3 regions of the Actinomadura rubteroloni genome follow, and region 1 is predicted to be linked to each of the others. Evidence: predicted binding sites of a transcription regulator. Region 1 holds the regulator's gene; each other region holds the start of a gene.
The links. Region 1 encodes HrcA, which represses chaperone genes, less so after heat shock. Its sites were predicted from a motif close to TTGGCACTCTCNNNNNGAGAGTGCCAA; they were not measured.
Positions count from the first base shown of each region.

Region 2: a site for HrcA is predicted at 1,128-1,154, ahead of groL (chaperonin GroEL). Genes of this name have one in related genera too.
Region 3: a site for HrcA is predicted at 734-760, ahead of groES (co-chaperone GroES). Genes of this name have one in related genera too.

Region 1 covers NZ_MTBP01000002.1:695,145-697,409, forward strand. The annotation lists gene dnaJ (molecular chaperone DnaJ) at 1-787, opposite strand, end outside; gene hrcA (heat-inducible transcriptional repressor HrcA) at 788-1,801, opposite strand; gene BTM25_RS14740 (DUF3097 domain-containing protein) at 1,918-2,265, shown strand, end outside.
Region 2 covers NZ_MTBP01000001.1:3,546-5,810, forward strand. The annotation lists gene groL (chaperonin GroEL) at 1-997, opposite strand, end outside; gene BTM25_RS00030 (MoaD/ThiS family protein) at 1,367-1,645, opposite strand; gene thrC (threonine synthase) at 1,675-2,265, opposite strand, start outside.
Region 3 covers NZ_MTBP01000002.1:1,825,264-1,827,528, reverse strand. The annotation lists gene BTM25_RS19890 (class I SAM-dependent methyltransferase) at 1-675, opposite strand, end outside; gene groES (co-chaperone GroES) at 874-1,182, shown strand; gene groL (chaperonin GroEL) at 1,280-2,265, shown strand, end outside.

The DNA of each region.
Region 1 (2,265 bases):
CGCCCTCCCGGTTGAAGATCGGGTGCGGCTTCTCGACGATCTCCAGGAACAGGTCGCCGGGCGGGCCGCCGCCGGGGCCGACCTCGCCCTCCCCGGCGAGCTGGATGTGCATGCCGTTCTCGACGCCCGCCGGGATCTTGACCTTGACCGGACGGCGCGTGCGGACCCGTCCGTCGCCCGAGCACTCGGGGCACGGGTGCCGGATGACGCTGCCGAAACCGCCGCACGCCGGGCACGGACGGGCCGTCATGACCTGGCCGAGGAACGAGCGCTGCACCTGCTGCACCTCGCCGCGTCCCTGGCAGGTCGAGCAGGTCTCGGGGTGGGTGCCGGGCGCGGCGCCCTCGCCCCGGCAGGTGCCGCAGGCGACGGCCGTGTCGAGGTTCAGCTCCAGCGTGGTGCCGAACGCGGCCTCGGAGAGCTCCAGCTCGACGCGCAGCGTGGCGTTCCGGCCGCGCCGGGCGCGGCTGCGCGGGCCGCGCTGGGTGGCGGAGCCGAAGAAGGCGTCCATGATGTCGCTGAACGGGAACCCGGCGCCGCCGAACCCGCCGGGGCCCGCGCCGCCGCCCCGCGCGTACGGGTCGGCGCCCATGTCGAACATCTCCCGCTTCTGCGGGTCGGAGAGCACCTCGTAGGCCTGCGTGACCTCTTTGAACTTCTCCTGGGTCTCCGGGTCCGGGTTGACGTCCGGGTGGAGTTCCCGGGCGAGCCGGCGATAGGCCTTCTTGATCTCGTCCGGACTGGCGTCCCGCCGGACGCCGAGGGTCGCGTAGTAGTCGTTGGCCACTTACGAACCCGCCAGAATCTGTCCGACGTAGCGTGCCACTGCCCGTACCGCTCCCATCGTGCTGGGGTAGTCCATCCGTGTCGGCCCGAGCACTCCGAGCCGGGCCAGGGTGATGTCGCCCACGCCGTAGTCGGCGGCGACGACGGAGGTCGAGCGGAACCCCGCGTCGGGGTTCTCCGTGCCGATCCGCACGGTAACAGTAGAGGAATCGCCGGTCTCGCCGAGCAGCCGCATGAGCACGACCTGCTCCTCCAGCGCCTCCAGCACCTCGCGCAGGCCCTGCGAGAAGTCCATGTGGGCGAGGTTGGCGGCGCCGCCGAAGACGATCTTCTCGTCGGCCTTGTCCACCAGCGTCTCCAGCAGCACCGACAGCACTCCCGCCGCGAGCGGGCGCTCGTTGGCCGGAAGCTGGTCGGGCAGATTCGCCACGGCGTGCGCGACGTCGCCGAGCCCGCACCCGTCCAGGCAGGTGTTGAGCAGGGTGCGCAGGCGGCCGATCGACTCCTCGGCCGTCACGCCGTGCGCGTCGATCACCCGCTGCTCCACCCGGCCGGTGTTGGTGATCACGACGAGCAGCAGCCGGTTCTCGGCGACCGGCACCAGCTCCACGTGCCGGACCGTCGACCGCGACAGCGACGGGTACTGGACGACCGCGACCTGGCGGGTGAGCTGCGCGAGCAGCCGCACCGTCCGGCCGACGACGTCGTCGAGGTCGTAGGCGCCGCCGAGGAACGTCTCGATCGCGCGGCGCTCGGCCGACGACAGCGGCTTGATCGTGGACAGCCGGTCCACGAACAGCCGGTAGCCCTTGTCGGTCGGGACGCGGCCCGCGCTGGTGTGCGGCTGGGCGATGTAGCCCTCGTCCTCCAGGACGGCCATGTCGTTGCGGATGGTCGCCGACGACACGCCGAGGTTGTGGCGGTCCACCAGAGCCTTGGAGCCGACCGGCTCGTTGGTGGAGACGTGGTCCTCGACAATGGCCCGCAGGACCGCGAGTTTCCGGTCGTCGAGCACGTGGTCACCTCCCCTGCCCCGTACTGGCACTCCTTACCTTGGAGTGCCAAGTGTACGGCCCGCGCGGGGTCGGCCGAAGGTGCCGGGGCGTCTCGTCCTCGTTAGAGTGCGGATCCGTGCGGAGCAGAGACTACGGCGACGACGTCCTCGCGGGCGACTGGCGACTCCCCCGCAAGGGCCAGATTCCCGAGATACCAGCGGAAATTGGGCTTGTCGCGGAGGATCCGGACAGTGGCTTCTGCGGTGCCGTCGTCGGCTGCGACAAGCTGGGCGTCACGCTGGAGGACCGGTTCGGCAAGCGGCGCGTCTTCCCGCTCACCAAGGCCGGATTCCTCATCGACGGACGGCCCGTCACGCTCGTCCGGCCCGCGCCCGGACCGGCGGGCGCGGCGCGGTCGGCGTCCGGGTCGGTCGCCGTCCGGGGGCTGCGGGCGCGGGTGGCGCGCGAGAGCCGCATCTACGTC
Region 2 (2,265 bases), on a different contig from region 1:
CCACGATGGTGGTCTCGTCCTTGGACACGACGACCTTGCGGGCGCGGCCGAGCTGGTCGAGCGTGGTGTTCTCCAGCTTGAGGCCGATGTCCTCGGAGATGACCTGGCCGCCGGTCAGCGTGGCGATGTCGCCCAGCATGGCCTTGCGGCGGTCACCGAAGCCCGGGGCCTTGACGGCGACGGACTTGAAGATGCCGCGGATCTTGTTGACGACCAGGGTCGCCAGCGCCTCGGCCTCGACGTCCTCGGCGATGATCAGCAGCGGCTTGCCGGACTGCATGACCGACTCGAGGACGGGCAGCAGGTCCTTGTTGGCCGACGCCTTGCCCTGGACGATCAGGATGTAGGGGTCCTCGAGGGTCGCCTCCATCCGCTCCGGGTCGGTCACGAAGTAGTGGGAGATGTACCCCTTGTCGAAGCGCATGCCCTCGGTGAGCTCCAGCTCCAGCCCGAAGGTGTTGCTCTCCTCGACGGTGATGACGCCTTCCTTGCCGACCTTGTCCATCGCCTCGGCGATCATCTCGCCGATCTGCGGGTCGCCGGCGGAGATGGACGCGGTGGAGGCGATCTGCTCCTTGGTCTCCACGTCCTTGGCGAGCTTGTGCAGCTCCTCGCTGACGCGCTCGACGGCGGCCTCGATGCCGCGCTTCAGCGACATCGGGTTGGCGCCGGCGGCGACGTTGCGCAGGCCCTCGCGTACCAGCGCCTGGGCGAGAACGGTCGCGGTCGTGGTCCCGTCACCGGCGACGTCGTCGGTCTTCTTGGCGACCTCCTTGACCAGCTCGGCCCCGATCTTCTCCCACGGGTCCTCGAGCTCGATCTCCTTGGCGATCGACACACCGTCGTTGGTGATCGTGGGGGCGCCCCACTTCTTCTCCAGCACGACGTTGCGGCCCTTGGGACCGAGGGTCACCTTCACGGCGTCGGCGAGCTGGTTCATGCCGCGCTCAAGACCGCGGCGGGCCTCTTCGTCGAACGCGATCTGCTTTGCAGCCATAGGGCTCCAGTCCTCCCGGAACAGGTGGCCATGAGACGGATCGAGACGACGCCCGCGACGGACGGCCACTCCGGACGGCTTCCATTCCGCCGCCGGACCGTGGCCTCATCGCCCCGACCCACGCTGTGGGCTGTCACTCTCCACAGCAGAGTGCCAATAACTGTTTAGCACTCTGCCCTGTCGAGTGCAAGCCAGGGGGTTCCGACCAGCCCCGATGGCCGAACGCGACGGGACGTGCGGGGACGGTTCCCGGCTGGAACGGTCCGCACACCGGGCGCCGATCAGCCTTTACCGGACGGCCATGAAGCCGTCACCGCAGACAGAAGGCGCGGCCCCCGGGACCGGGGACCGCGCCTTCGGCGTCCGTGCTCAGCCGCCCGCGACGGCCGGGATGATCGAGACCTGCGCGCCCGCCGGGGTGGCGGTGTCGAGGCCGTCGGCGAACCGGACGTCCTCGTCGCCGACGTACACGTTGACGAACCGGCGGATCTTGCCGTTGTCGTCCAGGATCCGCGCGGCGATGCCGGTGTGGCTCGCCTCCAGGTCGGCGATGACCGCGCGGAGCGTGGCGCCCTCGGCCTTCACCTCGGACTCGCCGCCGGTGTAGGTCCGCAGGATCGTCGGAATCCGCACAGACACGGTGCTCATGCTGACCTCCCGGGTCGGCTCGATGGAATTCAGGCGAGGCCGGCGGCGCGGAAGGCCGCCAGGGACGGGGCGATGTTCGCCGACGGCGCGACGACCGGGGACACCGCGTCCAGGGTCTTCAGCCCGTCGCCGGAGTTGATGATGACGGTCTCGGCCGACGGGTCGAGCCTGCCGTCGTCGATGAGCTTCTTCAGGACGCTCACCGTGACGCCGCCCGCCGTCTCGCCGAAGATGCCCTCGGTGCGGGCGAGGAGGCGGATGCCGTCCACCACCTGCGCGTCGGTGACGTCCTCGACGGCCCCGCCGGTGCGGCGCACGACGTCCAGGACGTAGGGGCCGTCGGCGGGGTTGCCGATCGCGAGCGACTTGGCGATCGTGTCCGGCTTGACCGGGCGGACGACGTCGTGCCCGGCCTTGAACGCGGCCGAGACGGGCCCGCAGCCCTCGGCCTGCGCGCCGAACACGCGGTAGGGCTTGTCCTCGACGAACCCGAGCTTGATCAGCTCCTGGAACGCCTTGTCGATCTTGGTGAGCTGGGACCCGGACGCCACCGGCACGACGATCTGGTCCGGCAGCCGCCAGCCGAGCTGCTCGGCGATCTCGTAGCCGAGCGTCTTGGA
Region 3 (2,265 bases), 1.1 Mb from region 1:
GCCCACCGAGATCCACTCGGCCTCCGCGCCGTCCGGCACCGCGTCGTGCGGGACGCCCGGCGCGACCTTCACGCACGCCGCCGGGACGCGCCCCGCCAGCTCCAGGACGGTGTCCAGCGGCGGTTCGTAGGAGCGCGGATCGAAGACGCGGCCCCGCGCCGTCCGGCGTGCCGGGTCGGCGAACACCGCGCCGAAGCCGGACGGGTCGGCGCGCGTCGCGTCCCCGACGACGACGTTCGCCGCGACGCCGAACGCGGCCAGGTTGGCGCGGGCGACCTCGGCGGTCAGCGGGTCGCGTTCGACGCCCGTCCCGGCGATCCCGGCGCGGGCGCGGAACAGCAGGTCCGCGCCGATGCCGCAGCCGAGGTCCAGCACCGGGCCGGGCACCGCCGCGAACCGGCGCGCCCGGTGGACGGCGACCGCCGCGCGCGTGGACTGCTCCAGGCCGTCCGGGGTGAAGAACATGCGGGCGGCGTCCGCGCCGAACTTCGCCCGCGCCCGCTCGCGCAGCCTGACCTGCGTCAGCGCGGCGGACACCAGCTCGGGCGGGTACGCCTCGCGGAGCTTGGCGGCCGTGGCGAGCAGGCCGGATTCGGACACGTCGGCGTTCGAGGCCGCGTCCAGGACGTCCCGTCCGACGTCCGAGCGAAGCGCACGGAAACCTTCGATGTCCATGCCACAGGAACGTAGTGGGGATGTTGACGCGTCCGGGAAGGACCCATAGTTTTCATGCTTGGCACTCTCCACGGTAGAGTGCCAAGCACAGCGACAAGGTCGGTCTGGCACCCGCGACGGCAGGCCGGTCCAGGGTCGCCTCTCTGTCAACGTTGACGCCGGCTGGTGCCGGCATGCAAGCAAAGGGGAGGTCAGATCGTGACGACCGCCACCAAGGTTGTTCTCAAGCCGCTCGAAGACCGCATCGTCGTCCAGCCGCTCGAAGCCGAGACCACCACGGCCTCCGGCCTGGTCATTCCGGACACGGCCAAGGAGAAGCCCCAGGAGGGCACCGTCATCGCCGTGGGCCCGGGCCGGGTCGACGACAAGGGCGAGCGCGTGCCCGTCGACGTCAAGGTCGGCGAGGTCGTGCTGTACAGCAAGTACGGCGGCACCGAGGTCAAGTACAACGGCGAGGAGTACCTCGTCCTCTCCGCCCGCGACGTCCTCGCGGTCATCGAGAAGTAGTCACGCCGTGACCAGCCGCCCCGGTCCCGTCCCGCGAGGGGCGCGCCCGGGGCGGCTCGCGTAGCGGCACCGAGCACGGAGAGGTGGAGTTTTCCTCATGGCGAAGATCCTGGAATTCGACGAGGGCGCACGCCGGGCGCTGGAGCGCGGCGTCAACGCCCTCGCGGACGCCGTCAAGGTGACGATCGGCCCGCGCGGCCGCAACGTCGTCATCGACAAGAAGTTCGGCGCGCCGACGATCACCAACGACGGCGTGACGATCGCGCGCGAGGTGGAGCTGGAGGACCCGTACGAGAACCTGGGCGCCCAGCTCGCCAAGGAGGTCGCGACCAAGACCAACGACGTCGCCGGCGACGGCACGACGACCGCGACCGTCCTGGCGCAGGCGCTGGTCCGCGAGGGCCTGCGCAACGTCGCGGCCGGCGCGTCCCCGCTGAGCCTCAAGCGCGGCATCGACGCGGCGGCGCGGTACGTCTCCGACCAGCTCCTCAAGACGGCCCGCGAGGTCGGTGAGAAGAGCGAGATCGCGCACGTCGCGACGATCTCCGCGCAGGACGCCAAGATCGGCGAGCTGATCGCCGAGGCGTTCGACAAGGTCGGCAAGGACGGCGTCATCACGGTGGAGGAGGCCCACACGATGGGCCTCGAACTGGAGTTCACCGAGGGCCTCCAGTTCGACAAGGGCTACCTGTCGCCGCAGATGGTCACCGACACCGAGCGCATGGAGGGCGTCCTGGAGGACGCCTACGTGCTCATCGTCGACGGCAAGGTCTCCAACGTGCAGGAGTTCCTGCCGATCGCGGAGAAGGTCGCCCAGACCAAGAAGCCGCTGCTGGTCGTCGCCGAGGACGTCGAGGGCGAGGCCCTGGCGCTGCTGGTCGCCAACAAGATCCGCGGGACGTTCACGTCCATCGCGGTGAAGGCGCCCGGCTTCGGCGACCGCCGCAAGGCGATGCTCGGCGACATGGCCGTCCTGACCGGCGGCCAGGTCATCTCCGAGCAGATCGGCCTGAAGCTCGACGGTGTCGAGCTGGAGCACCTCGGCCGCGCCCGCCGCGTCACGGTCACCAAGGACGCCACCAC